One region of the Massilia sp. BAP21 genome, then DNA from elsewhere that is predicted to be linked to it. Evidence: predicted binding sites of a transcription regulator. Region 1 holds the regulator's gene; each other region holds the start of a gene.
The links. The regulator sigma-54, encoded in region 1, starts transcription at its own class of promoters, with help from an activator protein. The targets are predictions, from matches to a motif close to TGGCANGNAANCTGCTTT.
Positions count from the first base shown of each region.

Region 2: the regulator sigma-54 is predicted to act here: its motif matches at 5,115-5,132, upstream of ACWYRN_RS10860 (PEP-CTERM sorting domain-containing protein).
Region 3: the regulator sigma-54 is predicted to act here: its motif matches at 3,147-3,164, upstream of pepA (flocculation-associated PEP-CTERM protein PepA).

Region 1 is NZ_CM173596.1:1,388,107-1,395,811, forward strand. Features, by position in the region: gene ACWYRN_RS06070 (enoyl-CoA hydratase/isomerase family protein) at 1-479, opposite strand, end outside; gene hpf (ribosome hibernation-promoting factor, HPF/YfiA family) at 608-961, opposite strand; gene ACWYRN_RS06080 (RNA polymerase factor sigma-54) at 1,023-2,507, opposite strand; gene lptB (LPS export ABC transporter ATP-binding protein) at 2,555-3,310, opposite strand; gene lptA (lipopolysaccharide transport periplasmic protein LptA) at 3,316-3,879, opposite strand; gene lptC (LPS export ABC transporter periplasmic protein LptC) at 3,922-4,518, opposite strand; gene ACWYRN_RS06100 (KdsC family phosphatase) at 4,533-5,066, opposite strand; gene ACWYRN_RS06105 (KpsF/GutQ family sugar-phosphate isomerase) at 5,066-6,088, opposite strand; gene ACWYRN_RS06110 (monovalent cation:proton antiporter family protein) at 6,173-7,705, shown strand, end outside.
Region 2 is NZ_CM173596.1:2,457,490-2,465,194, forward strand. Features, by position in the region: gene gabD (NADP-dependent succinate-semialdehyde dehydrogenase) at 1-1,215, opposite strand, end outside; gene uraH (hydroxyisourate hydrolase) at 1,297-1,707, opposite strand; gene ACWYRN_RS10845 (GlcG/HbpS family heme-binding protein) at 1,729-2,223, opposite strand; gene ACWYRN_RS10850 (heavy metal response regulator transcription factor) at 2,359-3,045, shown strand; gene ACWYRN_RS10855 (heavy metal sensor histidine kinase) at 3,042-4,430, shown strand; gene ACWYRN_RS10860 (PEP-CTERM sorting domain-containing protein) at 4,533-5,063, opposite strand; gene ACWYRN_RS10865 (gamma-glutamyl-gamma-aminobutyrate hydrolase family protein) at 5,433-6,191, shown strand; gene ACWYRN_RS10870 (glutamine synthetase family protein) at 6,308-7,678, shown strand.
Region 3 is NZ_CM173596.1:2,132,922-2,140,626, reverse strand. Features, by position in the region: gene ACWYRN_RS09435 (N-acyl amino acid synthase FeeM domain-containing protein) at 1-80, shown strand, start outside; gene ACWYRN_RS09430 (ThiF family adenylyltransferase) at 155-1,042, shown strand; gene ACWYRN_RS09425 (nitroreductase family protein) at 1,039-2,106, shown strand; gene pepA (flocculation-associated PEP-CTERM protein PepA) at 2,235-3,095, opposite strand; gene ACWYRN_RS09415 (GAF domain-containing protein) at 3,279-3,998, opposite strand; gene ACWYRN_RS09410 (nucleotidyltransferase domain-containing protein) at 4,064-5,149, opposite strand; gene ACWYRN_RS09405 (HprK-related kinase A) at 5,146-6,063, opposite strand; gene ACWYRN_RS09400 (HPr-rel-A system PqqD family peptide chaperone) at 6,057-6,341, opposite strand; gene ACWYRN_RS09395 (hypothetical protein) at 6,370-7,044, opposite strand; gene ACWYRN_RS09390 (XrtA/PEP-CTERM system exopolysaccharide export protein) at 7,267-7,705, opposite strand, start outside.

The sequences.
Region 1 (7,705 bases):
TGCGACAGGAAGTGACTGCCGCCCACGTCCGGGAACAGGCCGATGTTCACTTCAGGCATCGCCATTTTCGTGCGGTCGGTCACGATGCGCAGGCCGGTGTCCGGACCGCCCTGGGCAATGCCCATGCCGCCGCCCATCACCACGCCATCCATGATCGCGATATACGGTTTCGGATAGAAGTGGATCAGGTGGTTCAGCGCGTATTCTTCGGTGAAGAAGTCTTCCAGCAGCGCGCTGCCACCCGTCGGCGTGGCATGGCCGGCCTCGTGGAAGAAGCGGATGTCGCCGCCCGCGCACAGGGCCTTTTCGCTACTGCTGGTGATGACCACGGCGTCGACCGACGCATCGTCGCGCCAGGTTAGCAGGGTGTCGGTCAGGCGCCGCACCATGTCCAGCGATAGGGAGTTCAAGGCTTTCGGGCGGTCGAGGGTGATCGTACCGGTGCCGTTGGCGATGCGGGTCTGGACGTGGTCGGTCATGGTCTGGAATGGTCGAAAAAACATCCATTCTACCCAAGACCCGTGGCGGCGGGGTATTGACGAGGGGGAGATAACAATGAAAAGGGCGCCCAGCGGGCGCCCTCGTTCAGACGGTGCTGGCCGGCCTGTCAGGCTGCGGCTGCCTCTCCGCCTTCAGGGAGACGCTTGAGTGCGTCGCGACTATGACTCTTGAGCATGTCCTTGTACTTCATCACTTGCCGGTCCAGCCTGTCCATCAACAGATCGATCGCAGCGTACAAATCTTGCGCCACACTTTCCACGTGCACGGTCTTGCCAGAGACGCGCAAGTTGATCTCGGCCTTCTGCCTTTTTTCTTTTTCGGTAAGATTGTCGATCGCGAGGATCACGTGGGAATCGATCACTTGATCGAAGTGGCGGGTAATGCGCTCAAGCTTGTTTTGTACGTATTCACGAATGGCGGGAGTAACGTCGAGGTGGTGACCGCTGATAGTGAGATTCATACACACTCCTTTGAAGAGGTGGCGGCTGCCGCGCCGCGCAGGAAGCGCGAGGGTGCCGCCGTTACAAGGATTTGCGGAGACTGACTGGAGGAATTTTCAGTGCCTCACGGTATTTGGCAACCGTGCGGCGTGCGATGACCATTCCTTGTTCACCGAGCATTTCCGCGATCTTGCTGTCGGATAATGGGTTCCTGGGGTCTTCTGCTCCTGTCAGTTGCGCGATGAGAGCCCGGATCGCCGTCGAAGATGCTTCGCCCCCCGCTTCGGTGGCGACGTGGCTTCCGAAGAAATACTTCAGCTCAAACATGCCGTGCGGGGTCAGCATGAATTTCTGCGTGGTTACGCGAGAGATTGTGCTCTCGTGTAGGCCTAGTGTATCAGCTATCTCGCGAAGCACAAGGGGCCGCATGGCAACCGCGCCATGGCTGAAAAAGTTGCGCTGGCGCTCCACAATTGCCTCGGAAACACGCAGGATGGTATCGAAGCGCTGGCGCATGTTCTTGATCAGCCACTTCGCTTCCTGCAGCTGCGCGCTCATCTGCCCTTCGCCTTTCCCGCCCTTCAGCAAGGCCGCGTACATGTGGTTCACGCGCAGGCGCGGCATCACTTCGTGGTTCAGGGTCACACCCCAGCCGCTCTTCGTTTTCCGGACAATAACGTCCGGAACCACATAGTCCGAGGTGCTCGATGCGAACGCGGCACCGGGGTGCGGATGGCACTGGCGGATCACGGCCTGCGCTTCGCGCAGGTCTTCGTCGTCGCAGTCGAGCGCCTTTTTCAGCTTGTTGAATTCGCGCTGCGCGAACCAGGTCAGATACCCTTCGACGATCTTTAGTGCCGTGCGCCGCGTCACCAGCGGCACGCCGGGCATGCGGCGGATCTGCAGCGCCAGGCATTCGGCCGCGCTGCGCGCACCGACGCCCACCGGATCGAGACTTTGAATCAGCGCCAGCGCGCAGCGCAGTTCGTCCATCTCGACCTCGAGTTCCTGCGGCAGGCGCGCGTGGATCTCGTCGAGCTGTTCTTCCAGGTAGCCATTGTCGTCGATGGCGTCGATCACCAGCTCGGCCAGGGCGCGGTCGCGCAGGTTCAGGTTGGTCACGCGCACCTGTTCCGACAGGTGTTCGCGCAGCGTGATGCCGCCGGCTTCCAGCTGCGGGCGGCCGTCCTCGTCTTCGCCGTTGCCCGAGGCCCGGCCGCTGTCGCCCCAGTCGCTGTCGGATCCACCCGGCTCGCCGTGTTCATGGTCGCCGCCGCCGTCGAGTCCTTCGGGCGCGTCGGCGCTGGCCGGCGCGCTTTCCTCGTTCGATGGCGCGGCCGGTGCCTCGCCCTGCGCGGGTGCGCTGTTGATGGCGCCGTCGGCCAGCAGGCGCACCGAGCGGTCGAGCGGATCGTCGAGCCGCTCCAGCAAGGGATTGTCGGACAGGATCTGCTCGATTTCCTGGTGCAGTTCGAGCGTGGACAACTGCAGCAGGCGGATCGATTGCTGGAGCTGCGGCGTCAGGGCCAGGTGCTGCGATGTCCGGAGTTGCAGGGATTGTTTCATCGATTCTTACTGTTCAACTGCGGTTCAAAGCGGTGTCGTTACCTCGATTACATGCGGAAGTGCTCGCCCAGGTAGACGCGGCGCACCGACTCGTCGGCGATGATGTCGTCGGGGCGGCCCGAGGCCAGTACGGCGCCCTGGTTGATGATGTAGGCGCGGTCGCAGATGCCGAGGGTTTCGCGCACGTTGTGATCGGTGATCAGGACGCCGATGCCGCGCTCCTTCAGGAATCGCACGATGCGCTGGATCTCGATCACGGCGATCGGGTCGACGCCGGCAAACGGTTCGTCGAGCAGCACGAAGCGCGGGTTGGTGGCCAGCGCGCGCGCGATCTCCACGCGGCGCCGCTCGCCGCCCGACAGCGACAGGGCCGGGTTCTCGCGCAGCTTCTCGATCTGCAGTTCGGCCAGCAGCGAATCAAGGCGCTCGTTGATGGCGTCCTTCGAGAGCGACTTGCCGTTGTCGTCGCGCTGCAGTTCCAGCACGGCGCGGATGTTGTCCTCGACCGTCAGCTTGCGGAACACCGAGGCTTCCTGCGGCAGGTAGGACAGGCCCAGCACCGCGCGCCGGTGGATCGGCAGGCTGGAGATGTCGGTGCCGTTGATCTCGATGGCGCCGGCGTCCGACGGTACCAGGCCGACGATCATGTAGAACGAGGTGGTCTTGCCGGCGCCGTTCGGGCCGAGCAGGCCAACGACCTCGCCGCAGCCCACTTCCAGCGACACGTCGCGCACCACCAGGCGCTTGCCGTAACTTTTCTGCAGCCCCCGCACGACCAGGGTGCTGCCTGCGCTTGCTCCCATCATGCTCATTTCCCCGCCGGCGCTGGTGCCGCTGCGGGCGTGGTCCTGCGCGGCGCGATGATCAGGGTGCCGCGTCCGCCGCCCACCTTGCTTTCGCCGCTGGCGTCGTTGCGCACGGCCGCCACTTCCTTGCGGTTGTCGTAGGAGATGAAGGGGCCGTTCAGTTCATTCGTCAGGCGCCCGTCTTCCAGCTCGCGCACGGTCGCTTTCGAGAACAGCTTCACCAGTTCCTGGCGTTCGTCGTACTCGATGCGTTCGGCCTGGCCTTCGATCCACAAATTGTTGCCGCCGTCGCGCTTCTGGCGGAAGGTGGCCACGTGCCCCGGGCCCGAGGTGAGCGTGATGCTCATGTAGCCTTCCGGCGTTTCCTTGACCAGCGCGCGGTCCGACTTCATGGTGAGCGTGCCACGCGTGAGGACGACGTTGCCGGTCAGGATGCGGGTCTGGGTGACTTCGTCGAAGTCGGCCGAATCGAAATTGACGACGGCCTCCTTCAGCGAGTCGGCACGTTCGGCCAGGGCCGACAGCGACAGCAGCGAGAGGACGGCGGCGGCGAGGATGTTTTTCATATTGATGGCTGGTTCCTAGATTTTTTGGGGTCAGCGGCGGGGTCAGGGCTGGCGCGGCGGATACACGATCTGGCCGCGGCCGAGGTGCAGCTTCTGGGTCGGGTTCTCGGCCACCAGGCCGACGCTCTTCACCGTCGAGGCGCCCAGCGTCATGTCGACCGGACGGTCGGTCTTGACGATCTCCTCGTCGGCCAGCACGGTCAGCGCATCGGTGCGTGCGCGCAGCCCTTCCGAGCCTGGCGTGGCCGGGCGCACGATATCGACGTTGTCCATCAGTTCGACCCGGTTTTCCTGGTGGTGGATCTGGGCGCGGTCGGCATGCATGGTCATGCGCGGGCGGCCCGGCGCCATGCTCTCGACCACCGGTTTACTTACTTCCGAGACGTCGGTCACCGGATGGTGGGCCAGGCGCGCGCCCGACACCACGTAGCGCGGCTGGCCGGTTGGCGTCATGCGCACGAAGCTGAAGTTCTCGACGATGTAGTCGGGTTCGTTCCCGGCATTCCCGGCGCTGGCGTCGTCGTCGCCCTGCATCGCCTGCAGCAGCCAGAAGCTGCCAAAGGCGAAGAACACGGCGGTGAGCATCAGCGCCAGCAGGCGCCAGCGGTGCGAGGTACGGCGGTTCTGGAGGATTGCCATGCGTTTAACAGGATTCAGGCGAAATACGGCGCGAGCGCCTGTTCGTAGGTGCCCTGGGCGCGCATCACCAGGTCGCAGACTTCGCGCACGGCGCCGCGCCCACCCGGCGCCTTGGTGACGTAATGCGCGCGGTACTGCACTTCCGGGTGCCCGCTCGGCACGGTGACGGCGAAGCCTACCTTGCTCAGCAGCGGCATGTCGATCACGTCGTCGCCGATGTAGCCGCACTCCTCGGCCGTGACGCCGGTTTGCGCCAGCAGCTCGGCAAAGGCCACGCGCTTGTCGTGGAAGCCCTGCCAGACGTGGTTGATGCCCAGGTCCTTGGCGCGCGCGTTGACGATCGGCGACTTGCGCGCGCTGATGATGGCGGTCTGCACGCCGGTCTTTTGCAGCAGCTGGATGCCCAGGCCGTCCAGGACGTTGAAGGTCTTCGTGACTTCGCCGTCCGGGCCGTAGGTCAGGCTGCCGTCGGTCAGGATGCCGTCGACGTCGAAGATCATGACCTTGATGCGCGCGGCGCGCTGGGTATGTGCGAGAGGAGTCACCATCAGATTACCTTTGCGCGGGTCAGGTCGTGGATGTGCAGGGCGCCGACCAGCTTGCCCTCGCCATCGACCACCAGCATCTGGTTGATGCGGAATTCTTCCATGATCGCCACCGCGTCCACGGCCAGCTGTTCCGGCTGCACAGTGCGCGGGTTGGCATGCATGACGTCGCGGATGACGATGTTCGAGAAGTCCTGCACGCGCTCGATCAGGCGGCGCAAGTCGCCGTCGGTGAACACGCCGATCGGACGCTGTTCGGCATCGACGACCGCGGTCATGCCCATGCCCTTCTGGCTCACTTCCAGCAGGGCCTGGGCCAGCGGCGCGTCAGGCGATACGGCAGGCACGGCCTCGCCGCTGCGCATCACGTCGCGCACGTGGGTCAGCAGGCGCCGGCCGAGGGCGCCGCCCGGGTGCGAGCGTGCGAAGTCTTCTTCGCGGAAGCCACGGGCGTCGAGCAGGGCCACGGCCAGGGCGTCGCCCAGGGCCAGCGTGACGGTGGTGCTGGCGGTGGGCGCCAGGTTCATCGGGCAGGCTTCTTTCGCCACCGAGATGTCGAGGTGCACGTCGCTTAGTTGCGCCAGGCGCGATTGCGGCTTGCCGGTCATGGCGATCAGGGGCGTGCCCATGCGCTTGACGACCGGCAGGATGTCCATCAGCTCCGAGGATTCGCCGGAATTCGAAATGGCGATGAAGACGTCCTGCGCCGTCACCATGCCGAGGTCGCCGTGGGCGGCTTCGCCCGGGTGCACGAACATGGCCGGGGTGCCGGTCGAGGCCAGGGTGGCGGCGATCTTGCGCGCGATATGGCCGGACTTGCCCATGCCCGACACCACCACGCGGCCGGTGCAGGCGTACAGCACGGCCACGGCGCGCACCAGGGAATCGTCGGCGTCGAGGCGGTCGTGCAGGGCCCTGACGGCGTCGGCTTCGATGGCGAGGGTCTCGCGGGCCAGGGCCATTACCCGGCGCGATGCGTTCTCGTCAAAACTGTTCTGCATTGTTTTTTCATCGGTTACACTCATTCCAGAAGTATAAACGAATTGCGTAAGCAAAAAACTTGCCAGACGTATCGAACAACGCACATCGCGACAAAAACATATTTACGCATGGCATCCGGACTCGAACTGACCCTCCTCCTGCTCGGCAGCGCGGTGCTGGGCGTGGTGGCCTTCCGCTCGCTGCACCTGCCGCCCATGCTGGGCTACCTCGCCGTCGGCGTGCTGATCGGCCCGCACGCCCTGGGCCTGGCCGCCGAAACCGCCTCCACCCACGCGCTGGCCGAATTCGGCGTCGTGTTCCTGATGTTCTCGATCGGGCTGGAATTCTCGCTGGCCCAGCTGCGCGCGATGCGGCGCATCGTGTTCGGGCTCGGCATGGCGCAGGTGGTGCTGACGATCGTCGCCGCCATGCTCGGCACCCTGCTGTTCTCGATGTGGATGCCATCGCTGGCCATCAGCTGGCAGGCGTCGTTTGCCCTGGGCGGGGCGCTGGCCATGTCCTCGACCGCCATCGTCGTCAAATTGCTCACCGAGCGCCTGGAACTGGAAAGCGAGCATGGACGGCGCATCATCGGCATCCTGCTGTTCCAGGACCTGGCCGTGGTGCCGCTCCTGATCCTGATTCCCTCGCTGGCCAGGAACCCGGAAGACCTGGCCGCCACCCTGGCCTGGGCCGGCGTGAAGGCGGCGCTGGTGCTGGCGCTGCTGCTGTTCTTCGGCCAGAAGCTGATGCGCAGCTGGTTCACGATCGTGGCCAAGCGCCGTTCGCAGGAGCTGTTCATGCTGAACCTCTTGCTGGTGACCCTGGGTGCGGCCTGGATCACCGAGCGCGCCGGGCTGTCGCTGGCCCTGGGCGCATTCGTCGCCGGCATGCTGATCTCCGAGACCCAGTTCAAGCACCAGGTGGAAGAAGACATCAAGCCTTTCCGCGACGTGCTGCTTGGCCTGTTCTTCATCACCATCGGCATGCTGCTGAATTTGCGGCTGGTGCTGGAGCACTGGTGGCTGGTGCTGGCCTTGCTGGTGCTGCCGGTGCTGTTGAAGTTCGCACTGATCGCATTGCTGGCCAAGCTGTTCGGTTCCTCGGATGGGGTGTCGATGCGCACCGGCCTGGCGCTGGCGCAGGCCGGTGAATTCGGCTTCGTGCTGCTGAACCTCGCCTCGGGCTCGAAGCTGATCGACCCGTTCCTGATGCAGCTGGTGCTGGCCTCGATGGTGCTGTCGATGCTGGTGGCGCCCTTCGTCATCGCCAACTCGGACAAGATCGTGATGAAGATCGCCTCGAACGAATGGATGATGCAGTCGCTGCAGCTCACGCAACTGGCGAGCCGCACGATGGCGGCGCAGAAGCACGTGATCCTGGCCGGCTTCGGGCGCAGCGGGCAAAGCGTGGCGACCTTGCTCAGTGACGAGAAGCTGCCCTGGTATGCGCTGGACCTCGACCCGGAACGGGTGCAGGAAGCGCAGGCGGCGGGGTCGAACGTGTCGTATGGCGATGCAGGGCGGCGCGAAGCCCTGATCGCGGCCGGCATCAACCGCGCCAGTGCATTGGTGATCACCTTTGCCGACACGCGCGCGGCGCTGAAGGTGCTGCACCTGGTGCACGAGCTGGCGCCTTCGCTGCCGGTGATCGTGCGCAGC
Region 2 (7,705 bases), 1.1 Mb from region 1:
CACGACTTCCTCTTCGGTCTGGAAGCGGAACAGCGGCGCCAGCGGGCCGAAGGTTTCCTCGCGCGCCACCATCATCTCCGGCGTCACATCGGCCAGCACGGTCGGCTGGAAGAAACTGTGGCCCAGTGCATGCCGCTTGCCGCCCAACATCAGGCGCGCGCCTTTCGACAGCGCATCGGCAATGTGCTGCTCGACTTTCACCACGGCTTTTTCTTCGATCAGCGGACCCTGGGTCACGCCGTCTTCCACGCCATTGCCCACCTTCAGTTTTTCGACGGCGGCGACCAGCTTGCGTGCGAATTCCTCGTACACGCCGTCCTGCACATACAGGCGGTTGGCGCACACGCAGGTCTGGCCCGCATTCCTGTATTTCGAGGCAATCGCGCCTTCCACGGCGGCGTCGATGTCGGCATCGTCGAAGACGATGAAGGGTGCATTCCCGCCCAGTTCCAGCGAGATTTTCTTCACGGTCGGCGCGCACTGTTCCATCAGTAGGCGGCCCACGGCGGTCGAGCCGGTGAAGCTGAGCTTGCGTACTGTCGGGTTGCTCGTCATTTCGCCGCCGATGGCTTTCGAGTCGCCGGTAACGACGCTGAACACGCCTTTCGGCACGCCGGCGCGCTCGGCCAGCACCGCCAGCGCCAGGGCAGAATAGGGCGTCAGTTCGGCGGGCTTCAGCACGATGGGGCAGCCGGCGGCCAGTGCCGGGGCCACCTTGCGGGTGATCATCGCCGCCGGGAAGTTCCAAGGCGTGATGGCGGCGCACACGCCGATCGGTTCCTTCGTCACCACGATGCGGCGGTCCGGCCAGGGCGATTGCAGGGTGTCGCCATTCACGCGCTTGGCTTCCTCGCCGAACCACTCGAAGAAGGAGGCGGCGTAGGCGACTTCGCCTTTCGATTCGGTAAGGGGCTTGCCCTGTTCGGCCGTCATCAGAAGCGCCAGGTCGTCGGCATTCTCCAGCATCAAATCGTTCCACTTGCGCAGGACCAGGCTGCGCTCGCGTGCGGTCTTCTTGCGCCAGGCCGGCCAGGCGGCGTTCGCGGCCTCGATGGCGCGCCGGGTTTCCCCGGCGCCCATGTGCGGCACGGTGCCCAGTTTCTCGCCGGTGGCGGGATTGATGACGTCGACCGTGGCGCCTTCAAGGGCGTTGCACCAGGCGCCGTCGATGTAGGCCTGCTGGCGCAGCAGGCTGGTGTCTTTCAGGTTCAGCATGAAGTCCTCGGTTCGGTGAACAATGCTTCATGGTAGACCTTTTTCCGACACTGCCGGTTCCGCTACCCTGGGCAGGACGCGTCAGTTGCCGCGGTAGGTCGAGTAGCCGAAGGGGCTCAGCAGCAGCGGAATATGGTAGTGCTGCGTGGTATTTTCCACCTTGAACTCGACCGGAATGCGCGGAAAGAAAGTGGCCTGGCCCTGGCGTGCATAGTGCTCGCCGGTCTTGAAGACGATGCGGTATTCGCCGGCCGCGATCGGCTTGCCCTCCGGGTACAGGGCGGCGATCCGTCCCTGCGCGTTCGTGACGCCGGCCGCCAGTTCGCGCCATTGTTCGCCGCTGCGCTGCTCCAGCGTCACGCCGATGCCGGCGGTTGGCTGGCCACTTTGCAGGTCGAGCACGTGCACGCTCAGCGGGTTGGGGGCGGCGAGGGCGGAACCGGCAGCCAGGAAGAAGGCGCCAGCCAGGATCAGGGGGCGGAATGCTTGCATGATATTTCCTTTAAAGAGAGGTCAGGGTTGGTCGAGTTGCGGGACGGCGGCCAGTGCCGCAAGCGCGCAGGCATGGTCGTTGACGGCGCCGCCACCGCCGGCCACGCCGATGGCGCCGACCGGCTGGCCCTTTGCCATCAATGGCAGGCCGCCGCCCAGCAGCAACAGCTCGGGCAGGCTGGCCAGGTTGCGCGCATCCGGGTCGGCGGCGGCCTTGCGCGCCAGGGTGAGGGTGGCGCTGCGCGTCGACAGGGCGGTGTAGGCCTTGCGCCGGCTCGCTTCGGTGTTGTGCGGGCCGACGCCGTCGGCGCGCTGCAGGGCGACCAGGTTGCCGCCGCGGTCAAGCACGCTGACCACGATGGCGCGTCCCTGGCGCCCGCAGGCGTCGACGGCGACGCTGGCCAGCCGGTTGGCGGCGGCCAGCGTCAGCTCGTCGTGCTGGCGCAGCTGGGCGCAAGCGGAGGAGGCAGTGGCGGAGGCGCAAACGGCGAGCAGGACGGCAAGGAATGAGCGCATGGTGTTTCTCGGATAAGTGGGACAGCCGTCACCTTAACCGGCGCCAGGCAACGCGCAGCTGACCGCCAGATGACAATCCTGTCATCTTCGGCCCGGTGCAAACGGCATAGAATGGCGCTTTTGCCCGAGCATGCCATGGCCATCCTGGTGATCGAAGACGAGCCGAAGACCGGCGACTACCTGCAGCGCGGCTTGGGCGAGTCGGGCTTTACCGTGCATCTCGCGCGCAATGGCCGCGACGGGCTGTTCATCGCGCGCGAAGAAGAGATCGACCTGGTCGTGCTCGACGTCATGCTGCCGCGCATGGACGGCTGGCAAGTGCTGGAAGCCTTGCGCGGCGATCCGGCGACCGAACAGATCCCGGTGTTGTTCCTGACCGCCCGCGACGAGGTCGAGGACCGGGTGCGCGGGCTGGAACTGGGCGCCGACGACTACCTGGTCAAGCCCTTCGCCTTTGTCGAGTTGCTGGCGCGCATACGCACCCTGTTGCGGCGCGGCCCGGTACGCGAAGAAGAACTGATCCGCATCGGCGACATGGAGATCGATGTGCTGCGCCGCCGTGTGCGCCGCGGCGGGCAGGCGATCACGCTCACGGCCCAGGAGTTCGCGCTGCTGCACCTGCTGGCGCGGCGCCAGGGCCAGGTGTTGTCGCGCTCGCTCATCGCCTCCCAGGTCTGGGACATGAACTTCGACAGCGATACCAACGTCATCGACGCGGCGGTGCGCCGCCTGCGGCGCAAGATCGACGATCCTTTCACTGACAAGCTGATCCACACACGGCGCGGCATGGGCTATGTGTGCGAGACCGGGGCGGCGCAGTGAGCGGGGCAGTACGCGGTTCGCTGACCCTGCGCGTGACGCTGGTGTTCACGCTGATCGTGGCGCTGGCGGCGTCCGGCCTGGGCGTCTACCTGTACCGCGCCTTTGCCGGGGAAATCGTGCGGCGCGACGATATCCAGCTGCTCGGCAAGCTGCGCCAGGTGCAGATGCTGCTGGGACGTCCGGGCGCGGCCGAGCTGCTGCGTGCGCAACCGGATGTCTTTCGCGACACAATGAGCGGCCAGGAAAATTCCCTGGTGCGCATCCTGGCCGCCGACGGCCGGCTGCTGGCCGACATCAATGCCCTCGGCGAACACTATCCGGTACCGCCGGCCGCCGGCGCCGCGCCGGGCGTTGCCGCAATCGCGGCCTGGACCACGCGTGGCGGCGACCCGGGCCGGGTAGTGGCCGGCAGCGCGCGTCTGGACGCGGGCGAGGTGACGGTGGTGGTCGCGCGCGCCTACGGCGAGCGCAACGCCATGTTCGCGGCATACCGGCGCCAGATTGCCGGCGCGGTGGCGGTCAGTGCGCTGGCCGCGGCCTTGCTGGCGGCCCTGATGCTGCGCCGCGGCCTGCGGCCCTTGCGCACCATGGCCGAGCATGCTGCGCTGGTGCGCCCGGGGACGCTGGCGCGCCGCCTCGATAGCGGCAGCGCGCCGTCGGAACTGCGCCCGCTGGCCGAGGCCATCAATGCCATGCTCGACCGGTTGCAGGCAGGCTATGTCCGCCTGTCCGGTTTTTCGGCCGACCTGGCGCACGAGTTCCGCACACCGGTAACGAATTTGCTGGGGCAAAGCCAGGTCATGCTGGCGCAGGCGCGCAGCGTCGCCGACTACGAAGCCCTGACCGTATCCAACATCGAAGAGCTGGAACGGCTGGCGCGCATGATCGACAGCATGCTGTTCCTGGCGCGCGCCGAGCAGGACGAGGTAAGGCTGCAGCGCCAGCCGCTGGCGGCGCTGGAGGAGATGCGCAAGGTGGCCGACTTCTACGACGGCATGGCGCAGGAGCGCGCGCTGGCACTGGAATGTGCCGGCAATGCCACGGTGCTGGCCGACGCCGCCTTGTTGCGCCGGGCCCTGGCCAATGTGCTGTCGAATGCCGTGCGGCATGCCGACTCAGGCAGCACCATCGTCCTGCACGCGCGTGAACAGGGCAACCGGGCCGTGATCAGTATCACGAATACCGGCCCGTCGCTTGCGCCGGCCCACCTGGCGCACCTGTTCGAGCGCTTTTATCGGGCCGACGCCGCGCGCAGCGATGCCGAAGGCTCCACCGGCCTGGGATTGTCGATCGTCAGCGCCATCATGGTGCTGCATGGCGGCGAGGCCGCGGTCGAGGCGGATGGCAAGCGCATGACTTTCACCCTGACATTTCCTGGCGCATGAGCCCGGCCACGCGCAGGCGGTGTCAAGTTTTCCGACAAGCATGAAAAAGAGCGCCGCATGGGCGCTCTCCGTGTTTCCGCTCCCGGCAATGCCGGGCTGTCATTACTTGCGGCGGCGCGCCGCGGCCAGGCCCATCATGCCCAGGCCCAGGGTCAGCAGGGTAGCCGGCTCGGGAACGTCCGACGGCGGGTTCGGAGTGGTCGGGGGCGTGGCAATCTGCACGTGCTTGATATCGAGGTGCACGTTTTTCAGCCAGACGTCCTGGTCATAGCAGAAGAAGATGCCGCGGGTGCAGCCGAGCGAAACCGAGAGGTTCAGCTTGTGATCTTCCAGCATCGACGGCATGACATCGAACCCGTAGGTAACGTAGTGGCTCACATTCTTGATGGTGTCTACGAAGATATTGTCGAGCTTGACGGTAATGGTTTCCCGGGTGGTCAAGGCCAGGTTCAACGGGTCGGCAAAGCTCAGGTAGAGCCTGGCCGATTCGATCTCGTAGCCTTCCTTTTCGGCGATCTTCAGGGTGAGGTCGTACGGATTGTCCGTCGTCACGTAAGCCGGCAGGTAGGTTGCCTGGGCTGCGGAAGCAAAACCAAGGGCGAGGACGGCGGTAGCAATGATCTTTTTCAGCATGGACATGGATCCTTGTTCTGGTTGAATGAGTGAATCGACTTGATTTCAATTAAAGCAATTACTATGCCTGAAAGGAAATAGTCATTTCTTTCAATCACTTATACTTTCCAGGGTGGGCCGTACTAGCTCAGCTGTAAGATTTTTCGACAGGTCCGGCAGAAGGCAGGCGCCAACCGCGGCTGCCGGATCGTGTTGGCACCGGTCTTCGGTTAACGTTAAGATTTTGCTATGGAAATCGCGTTTTACTAGCAGATCGGCGCTGCCTGCGCGCGCAAAGCGCACGGTGTTTGATCTGGATTAACGGCCACTCGCGCCTGGACCAGATTGCTCGTATGATGGTCTTCGTGCGCTCACGACAAGGTAGACACCATGCGCCCCATCGTTATCGTTCCAGCATGCACGCGTGACTTCGGCGAACACCCGTATCACGCTGCCCAGCACAAGTATTGCGACGCCGTCGTCCTGGGAGCCGATTGCGCTCCCATGATCCTGCCCTCGCTCGGGCCGGCGCTCGACCTGGAAACCATGCTGCAACTGTGCGACGGGATCATGCTCACCGGTTCGGCCTCCAACGTGCACCCCAGCTATTACTCCGAGGACGTGCTCGACCCGTCGCTGCCGCAAGACCCGGCGCGCGACGAAACCACGCTGCCGCTGATCCGCGCAGCCGTGGGGCGCGGCATTCCGATCATCGCGATCTGCCGCGGTTTCCAGGAGATGAACGTGGCCCTTGGCGGCAGCCTGCACCAGGCGGTGCAAACCGTGCCCGGCAAGTTCGACCACCGCGAAAACGCCGAACTCGGCATGGACGAACAGTACGGCGATGCCCATAAAGTCAGCATCGTGCCGGGCGGCTTCCTGCACGGCGTGCTCGGCGCCGACGAGATTCCCGTCAATTCCCTGCACGGGCAGGGCGTCAATGAACTGGCGCCCGGCCTGGTGGTCGAAGCCACTGCCGAGGACGGACTGGTCGAAGCATTCTCGGTCGGCGCCGCGCCCGGCTTCACGCTGGCGGTGCAGTGGCACCCGGAATGGCGCATCACCCACAATCCGTATTCCATGAAGATGTTCGGCGCCTTCGGCCAGGCTTGCCGCGATTACCGCGCCAGGAAACAGGGACGCCTATGACCGCCTGGGAAAAGTGGGCGGCGCGCGCCGTTCCCTAGCTTGCCTCGTTCTCTCCAGCACCTACGTGCCGGCGTGCCTTTGCGCGCCTGCGAACCGAAGCGAACAATGAGGCAAACATGGCAATCCGCGAGAATTTTAGCTACACCGACATGGACGACTGGCTCAATGCCAAGCGCGTCACCGAAATCGAATGCCTGGTCCCCGACCTGACCGGCGTTGCCCGTGGCAAGATCCTGCCGCGCGTGAAATTTACCGAAGAGCGCGGCATGCGCCTGCCGGAAGCCGTGCTCGGCATGACCGTCACCGGGAATTCGCCGACCCACGACGCCGCCTACGACAAGGCGATCTCGTCCACCGACCGCGACATGATCCTGAAGGCCGACCCGACCACCATCACCATGGTGCCGTGGGCGGTCGACCCCACCGCGCAGGTGATCCACGACTGTTACTTTGCCAGCGGCGAGCTGGTCGACTTCGCGCCGCGCTCGGTACTGCGCCGCGTGCTGAAACTGTATGAGAAGAAGGGCTGGAAGCCGCTGGTCGCGCCGGAACTCGAGTTCTATCTCACCGCCAAGAACATCGACCCCGACCTGCCATTGACGGCCCCGATCGGCCGCAGCGGGCGCTCGGAAACCAGCCGCCAGGTCTACAGCATCGACGCCGTCAACGAGTTCGACCCGCTGTTCGAGGACATCTACGATTACTGCGACATGATGAACCTCGACGTCGACACCCTGATCCATGAGATCGGCGCGGGCCAAATGGAAATCAATTTCCAGCACGGCGATCCGCTGGGCCTGGCCGACAAGGTGTTCTACTTCAAGCGCACCCTGCGCGAAGCGGCGCTGAAGCACGACATGTACGCCACCTTCATGGCCAAGCCGATGGCCGGAGAGCCGGGCTCGGCCATGCACGTGCACCAGAGCGTGGTCGACGTAAACACCGGCCGCAACATCTTCAGCAACGAGGATGGTTCCGCTTCCAGACTGTTCCACCAGTACATTGGCGGCCTGCAGCGCTACATGCCGTCGGCGATGGCGGTGGTGGCGCCCTACGTGAACTCCTACCGCCGCATCGTGCGCCACACGGCCGCGCCGATCAATCTGCAATGGGGCATCGACAACCGCACCGTCGGCTTCCGCGTACCGGTGTCGGGTTCGCAGGACCGCCGCGTGGAAAACCGCATCATCGGCGCCGACGCCAACCCTTATCTGGCGCTGGCCGTCACGCTGGCCTGCGGCTACCTCGGCATGATCGATGGCACCGAGCCGTCGCCAATCGTCGAGGGCAGTGCCTACAACATGCCGGTCGAGCTGCCGCAAGGCTTGCCGGAAGCCCTGAACCTGCTGCGCGGCGAAGCGGCATTGCGCGAAGTGCTGGGCGAACGTTTCATCGACGTGTATTCGGCGATCAAGGAACTCGAGCACCAGGAGTTCATGACCGTCATCAGCCCATGGGAGCGCGAACACCTGCTGCTGCACGTCTGAAAACCAAAACAGGGATTTTCAACAACA
Region 3 (7,705 bases), 740 kb from region 1:
ATCCGTATTTCTTTTCGCCGCGCGAGGAACAGGGCATTATCAACCGCCTGCGCCGCATCGACGAACAGCAGGTCGCGTAATTCCATCGGCGGGCGCCTGGCGCCCTCCTTCCTGCTTCATTTCCGCTCCATTCCCCGCCTTTCCTTTTCCGCAGATGACGACTCCTTTCCCCTACGAGCAGGCTTTTTCCCGAAACATTGGCTGGGTAACGAAGGAGGAGCAGGCAAGATTGCGGCAAAAGCGGGTCGCCATTGCCGGCGGCGGCGGCGTCGGCGGCGTACATGCGATGACCCTGGCGCGCCTGGGCGTGACCAAGTTCCACATCGCCGACTTCGACAGTTTCGACGTGCCGAACTTCAACCGCCAGGTCGGCGCCATGGTCTCGACCCTGGGCCAGCCGAAAGCCGACGTGATCCGCCGCATGCTGCTCGACGTGAACCCGGACTGCGAAGTCACGGTCTTCGGCGAAGGCATCAATGCCGGCAACCTGGAAGCCTTCCTGCAGGGCGTCGACATGTACGTCGACGCCCTGGATTTCTTCGCCTTCGAGATCCGCCAGCAGACCTTCGCCCTGTGCGCCAGGCTCGGCATTCCGGCCAGCACGGTGGCGCCGCTGGGCATGGGCGCGGCCCTGCTGAACTTCCTGCCGGGCCAGATGACCTTCGAGGAATACTTCCAGTGGGGCGACCTGCCGGAAACCGACAAGGCCGTGCACTTCGTGGTCGGCCTGGCGCCGGCCGGCCTGCACCGCCCCTACCTGGTGGTGCCGGAAGCGGTGAACTTCGTCGAGCGGCGCGGCCCCTCGACCATCATGGCCTGCCAGCTGTGCGCCGGCGTGATGGGCACCGAAGCGCTGAAGATCCTGCTCGGCCGCGGCAAGGTATTGGCCGCGCCCTGGGGCGTTCAGTTCGACGCCTACCGCAACAAGCTGGTGCGCACCTGGCGCCCGGGCGGCAACAAGAATCCGCTGCACCGCCTCATGATTGCGGTGGGCAAGAAGCAGCTGGCCAAGGACCTGGCCGCCGCAGGAGTAACGCGATGAACATGCAGGCGATCGAACAGATCCTCGACCTGGCGCGCTGGGCGCCCAGCGGCGACAACATGCAGACCTGGCGCTTCGAGATCGCCGCGCCGGACCACCTGGTGGTACACGCCTACGATACGCGCGACCACTGCGTCTACGACCTCGACGGCCACCCGAGCCAGATCGCCTTCGGCACCTTGCTGGAGACGATCGCCATTGCCGCCAGCGGCCACGGCCTGCGCGCCGACATCGCGCGCCGCCCGGCCGGGCGCGAGACCCATCCGGTGTTCGACGTGCACCTGGTCGCCGATGCGGCCGTCGCGCCCAGCCCCCTGATCGGCGCGATCCGGGAACGCACGGTGCAGCGCCGCCCGATGAAGACCACGCCGCTCACGGCCGAGCACAAGCGCCAGCTGGAAGCGGTGGTGGCGCCCCACTACACCCTGGGCTGGCTGGAAAGCCGCGACCAGAAGTGGAAGGCGGCCAAGCTCATGTACAACAACGCGCGGCTGCGCCTGACGATGCCGGAGGCGTTCGACACCCACCGCAGCATCATCGACTGGGAAAACCGCGTCGAAAGCCCGGACAAGGTGCCGGCGAATGCCTTGGGCGTGGATGCCATGACCCTGCATTTGATGAAATGGGCAATGGTCAGCTGGCGCCGCATGAAGTCGGTGAACACCCTGATGGGCACCTGGGCCCCGCGCCTGCAGATGGACCTGGCGCCCGGCATGGCCTGCGCCGGCCACTTCGTGCTGCGCGCCGCCAGCAAACCGTCCTCGATCGACGACTACGTGGCCGCCGGACGCGCGCTGCAGCGCTTCTGGCTGACCATGACCACGCTCGGCCTCTACATGCAGCCGGAAATGACGCCGCTGATCTTCTCGAAATACGCGCGCGAGAATACCCGCTTCACCGCGGACGCACGCCTGGAAAACGCGGCGCGCGACCTGCAGCGCCAGACCGAAACACTGATCTTCGGCGGCGCCGGGCATCCGGTCTACATGGGGCGGCTGGGCTATGGGCCGCGGCCGACATCGCGTTCGGTGCGCAGGCCAGTGGCGGAACTGATGCAGCGCTGAGGAAAGCCACACCAAGCAAAACGGCAAGCCTGCGCTTGCCGTTTTTTTTGCACGCCCATCGGTAGGACGTAAAACAAAAAGAGCGGGCAAGCCCGCTCCTTTCGTAGTTTCAGGAAATTCCCGAAGACTTAGGCCTTCTTGGCGCGCTTGCGAGCAGCGACGCCGGCGCCCAGCATGGCGATGCCGAACAGGGCCAGCGAACCTGGCTCTGGCACTTCAGCCAGTTTGAACTGACCGTTGTTGCCGACGAAGAAGTACTGGCCAGGAGCATTGGCGTAGCTACCGCCGCCGCAGCCGGCGCCGCTGAAGCCGGCGAATTGGCAAGCGACTTCGCTGACCAGGGTGCCGTCAGGATTCGAGACGGTGTTGGCGTTGGTGAACGCGAACGACATGATCGATTCCATGGCCAGGTCGTCGCCGTTGCCGCGGAAGAAGTAACCTTCAGCCAGCGAGCCTGCCGCTGCGCGTGCCAGCACGGTCACTTGACCGTTGTTGGTTGGGTCGCCGCTTGCATCGACCAGGCCGCCGCCGCCTTGCAGCACGTTGAATTCAGCGATCAGGTTGCCCAGGTTGGCGCCGTACACGCCTTCGGTGCCGGCGTATTCGCCATCAACCGGGTTCTGGTACATGCGGATGGTGCCGCCGGTGAACGAGAACGCGCCGCTGAAGTTACCGGTACCGGTCGCTTCGAAGGTCGCGGTGATGTTGCCGCCTTCGTAGCCAACTGGGAACAGCTTGCCTTTACCGTCAGCCTGCACGATGTTGAACACAGCGTGTTCGGTGAACGAGAAGCTGTTGCCGCCGGTTGGGTTGATCTGGATGAAGGCATTGCCGTTCACGTCCAGGTATTCGTTGACTTTCTGGCCGGCTTCGTAGCCGCCGCCGTTCGGGTTGAACACCCAGTTGTTCAGGACAGGACCAGCGTGGGCGGCCGAGGCCATGGACATTGCAACAGCTGCAGCGCAGGTCAGTTTCTTCAGAAATTTCATGATCGGTAATCCTCGATGTGGTTGATCGGTTTTGGCAAACACACTCAACTATTAGCAAGGCCCGTGCCAGGAATTCACATTCTTTTAAAATCAATAACTTAGCAGTATTCGTTAAAGTTTCGCCAACTCATCTGTAAAGTATCTCGACATACATTTCTTATTGGAAAATGTCAAGAAGAATGTTTAATGTCTTTTGTGCAATTTGTTGTTGAGCTGGTCGATGATCTCGCTGGTGGCGCCCACGATCTGCGGGGCCTCGAAACCAGCACGCGTCAGCTCTTTATAGAATGAGCGGGCCAGGATGCGCGCCACCTGTTCCGGGTTGCGGTAGGCCGTCAGCGCCGGACCTTCGGCCTCGTGCGCCAGGGCTTCGCGGGCAAAACGCGAAGCCAGCAAGTGTTGTAATTGCGCTACCTGGATCGACTTGCCGATGAACAGGCAGACCACCTCGAACAAGACCAGGTCTGTTTCCGTGAAGCCCTTGCCGGCCACGTTGGCCACACCGACCGTGCGGCCATCGATGCGGATCGGCGCCGACATCATGCTGCGGCCCGGGTCGCCGGGGCGGCGCGCCAGCAGCGCATAGGCCGACTTGCCGATATCCTCGACCAGCAAGGCCTGGCCGCTGGCGAGCACCTGCCCGCAAATCGCCTCGCCGCGCCCGATGCTCGCTTCCAGCGCGGCTGCCGGCAGGCGGTCGCCGGGTGCGCCGGCATGGGCATGCACGCGCAGGCGCCCGTCTTCTTCCGTGGCGCCACCACTGAGCAGCATGATCGAGCAGCTGTCGGCGTCGAGCAGGCGTGCGCATTCGCGCGCCTGGCCTTGCAAGCTGTCTTCCAGGCTGCCCTCGAAGACGAACGCGCGCAGTGCTTGCAGGCGCTCCAGACCCTGGCTCCCTTCCATTCCACTTCCTCCTCGACAGGACACTGCCCGTCCATTGTTGTCCCGGCGGCCCTGCCGGCGCTTCCTTACTGCGCCGGCTCGGCCTTCGGGGACAGGAATGCCTTGTGAAACAAATGCCGCGACAGCATCAGCGGCGGCATGCGCAGCCAGTTACCGCGGATATATAGCGCGGCGCGGGCGGCGGCGCCGAAGGCGTCGGCGCAGCTCGGATGCGGCGGCTGCAGGGCGCGCAGGAACAGCGCGTCCATCAGCGCCAGCAGGGCCGGGTTCGGCGCGCCGGCGCGCGCAGCGTCCAGCACGCCGGCCGGCACCGGGGTCCCCAGCAGGCGCGTGCAGTAACGCAGGGCATAGCATAGCGGACGCGCCAGTTCCAGCTCGCGCGCACGGGCCGGCAAGGCCGCCCAGAAACCCGGATCGGCGCCGAAATGGCAGAGCAGGCGGTGCAGGTCGAACAGATCGCGCAGGCCGTGGTGGTATTCGCCCTCGGAAAACAGGTGCACCGCGCTGTGCAGCACCATGTCGCAAGGCGCGAGGGTGTAGTAGCCGTCGCGGCCGGGAATCGCCCGTGCGCCGGCGCGCAGGCGCGCCGGGTCCGGGCGCACCGCCGCCGTTTCGGGCAGGATCGCGTGGTGCACGTCGATCACGCTGGCGCGGCGCACGTGCTGCATCGGCGGCAGCTCGTGCATCCATTCGCGGTAGTAGCGCTGGTCGTATTCGTCGTGGTGGCTGCCGGCCCAGCCGTGCAGCATCAGCACGCTCTCGACGTCGGCCAGGCGCTCCTTGGGCACCAGGATGTCGACGTCCGAGAACAGCCGCCCGCCCCCGGCCGGCAAACCGGCTGCGGTATACGCCGCGCCCTTGAGCAGGATCAGCGGCAAACCGGTGTCGCGCAGCGCCTTCTGTATTTGCCGCAGCTCGAAAGCGACCGCCCGCAGGTGACGCTCCCATACCGTGCGCGACCAGGCGAGGCGGCGCCGCACGCGCGCCGGTAGCGCCGCCGATATGCCCGCTTCCTCGGCCAGCAGGCCCAGGGTGGCGGCCAGGTTCGACGCCAGCGCCTGGCGCAGCAGCAGGTCCCATTCGTCTTCGCTCATTCTGGCCATGCAGGCCGGCGCGCGCAGCGCGCGCAACAACAAGGGCATTTCCTTCATGCGCGCTCCAGCAGCAGGCGCTCGAACACGGCAACGGCGTCGTCCAGCATGCCGTAGCAGAAGTCGTAGGTGCGCACGGCGCCGACCAGGCGCGCCACGGCCTCGAAGCCGGCGGCGCCCAGCAGGCTGTAGTTGAAGGCGTTCCCGGCCAGGCGCATGTGGGCGCGCGCCGGCGCCACCGGCGTCAGTTCGGCCAGCGCGCCGGCGCGCCACTGCGGAAACACGATCCAGGCCGGGCTGGCCGCGTCCCCGGCGCGGGCGACGCTGTCGCTCGATGCGCGCATGTGCGCCACGGTACCCTTCACGGTATCGGCCACCGGACGCGTGAAGATGGCCTGTGGCGCATACTCGCGCAGGATGCCGATCGACGCGTTCTTCAGGCTGACCGGACGCGGTAAGGGGTCGATATTGCCGTCGTCCAGGCGCACCAGTGTCAGCTCGTCCGACAGCAGGCGCCAGCCGCGGTTGACCAGGGCTGCGCACAGCGTGCTTTTTCCCGATCCCGGCGGCGCCGGCAGGATCGCGGCGACGCCGCCCTTCTCGATCACCGCCGCATGGATGACCAGCCAGGAGTGGGCCTGGCTCGAGACACACCAGTTCATGGCCCACTCGAACATCGGAAAGGCTTGGTCCAGGGGCAGCGGCTGGAAAGGCGCCATGCCATCGTAGTGGAAATGCACTTGCGGGCGCAGCAGGCGGCGCAGGCCGCGCGAACCCGACAGGGCCACATGAAAGTCGGCCAGGCCACCCTCGCCCAGTACCGGATAGTCGGCGTACATGGTGCCCAGGGTCTCCGCCAGCAGCGCCAGCGGGCTTTTCACACAGGTGACGAAGGGGCCCGTCCGCAGCCGCAGGCCGGGGCCGCGCAGGCGTGCAACCAGTTCGTCCCGGCCCAGGCCGGCAACCGTCAGCATGGCAGGGCCTCGATCAGTTCGAGCGCAGCCAGGTCGTCCAGCAATGCAGTGAGGTCGTCCAGGAGGGCGGGGTCGGATGCGGCATCGCCGCCGTCGAGGGCAAGCAGCGCCAGTGCGGTCTGCGGCGCGGCGCGCAGCACCTCCAGCAAATCGAAGGCGGGCTGGTCCAGCAGGTGGGTGTCGCCTGTCAGATCGTTGAAGAGCACGCATTCGCCGTCATGGCAGCGGTGTGCCAGGCGCTGCCCGGGTGCCAGGCGCCAGGTCGGCGAACTGCTCATGCGTGACGGCGGCCTTTCAGTCAACTACTCAGCGGACAGTCGTCTGGACGTAAGCCGCAATCTCGGCGCCGGTCCACGGCCTTGCGCTGCGGCTCGGCCGATAGGAATTCTTGAGCGCAAATTCATCCCAGATCGTCACCACCGTCTCTTCCGGTAATACGCTCGGGGTACCGGCCAGGCGGGCGGAGCGGGCGTTGAGCAGGGCCGTGACAGCTTGCGAGGCAACAAACGACGTGTCGATGGCGGCCACTGCGTCCGGACGCTCGAGAACCTGCAACAACGTAACCGTCTTCAAGCCTTCGTATGCGCCCTGGGCGCGCAACACATCGCCGAACAGGGTCTCCGGGACAACGCCGGCACGCGCTTTCCAGGCGCCGGGATTGGCTTTCCAGTACGCCGCAGAGCGATTGTTGCTGCAGGTATTGTTCGGATCGTGGCTGCTTCCCTTGATCGACATAAAGCCTGACGGTGTCGTGCAGGTCTCGGCCAGATTGGCCGAGCTTGCCATGCCAGGCTGGCTGTATAAAGTCAGGATGACACCGGCCGCGCCGGCGCCGGCGCGCGTGAAGCGGCGTCGCGACGCGCCACGGGCGTCGAGCTGCCCCGGTGCCGCCGCGGCGTTTGCTCCCTGTTTTTCCTGCGTCCCGTTGGCCGGGGCGCTGCGGTCTTCGTGATCTTCCATATCGACGTTTTCCTGGGTCATCGAAAGTATGCCATAAGCCTGGCGAAGCCTTGCTCTCTTTATAGACAAAGCAAGCCCCGTACCAGCTCCAGTAAATTGACTAAATGCAACTAAAAATCAAGTACTTAGAAGGAGCGGCAGGGCGGCAGACCAAAATACAACGACGCCTCTGCAGCGCCGTTGTAAGAAAACCCGACAGTGCGTCGGCGCCGACAGAGGCTTGGAGTCTATCTCAGTAGGCTCTTAGAAGAAGCTCTCCGGGACCACCAGGATGTCGCCCGGGCGCATCGGCATGTTGGCCGAAATGTCGCCTTCCTTGATCAGGTCGTCAAGGCGCACGTTCAGTTTTTCCTGCTTGCCGTCGATCGTGCGGATGATGATGGCCTTGTTGCCCGATGCGAATTCGGTGACACCGCCGACGGCGATCAGCACATCCATCAGCGACATGTCGCGGCGATAGGCCAGCGCTTGCGGCTTGGCGGCCTGGCCAATCACGCGGATCTGTTCGCCGTAGTTGCCCACGAAGCCGGTCACGACCACGGTGACCACCGGCTGCTGGATGAACTTGGCCAGGGCGGTCTCGATATCGCGCGCCAGCGCGGTCGAGGTCTTGCCGGCGGCCGGCAGGTCTTCGACCAGCGGCGTAGTGATCTTGCCGTCCGGACGCACCGGCACCGACATC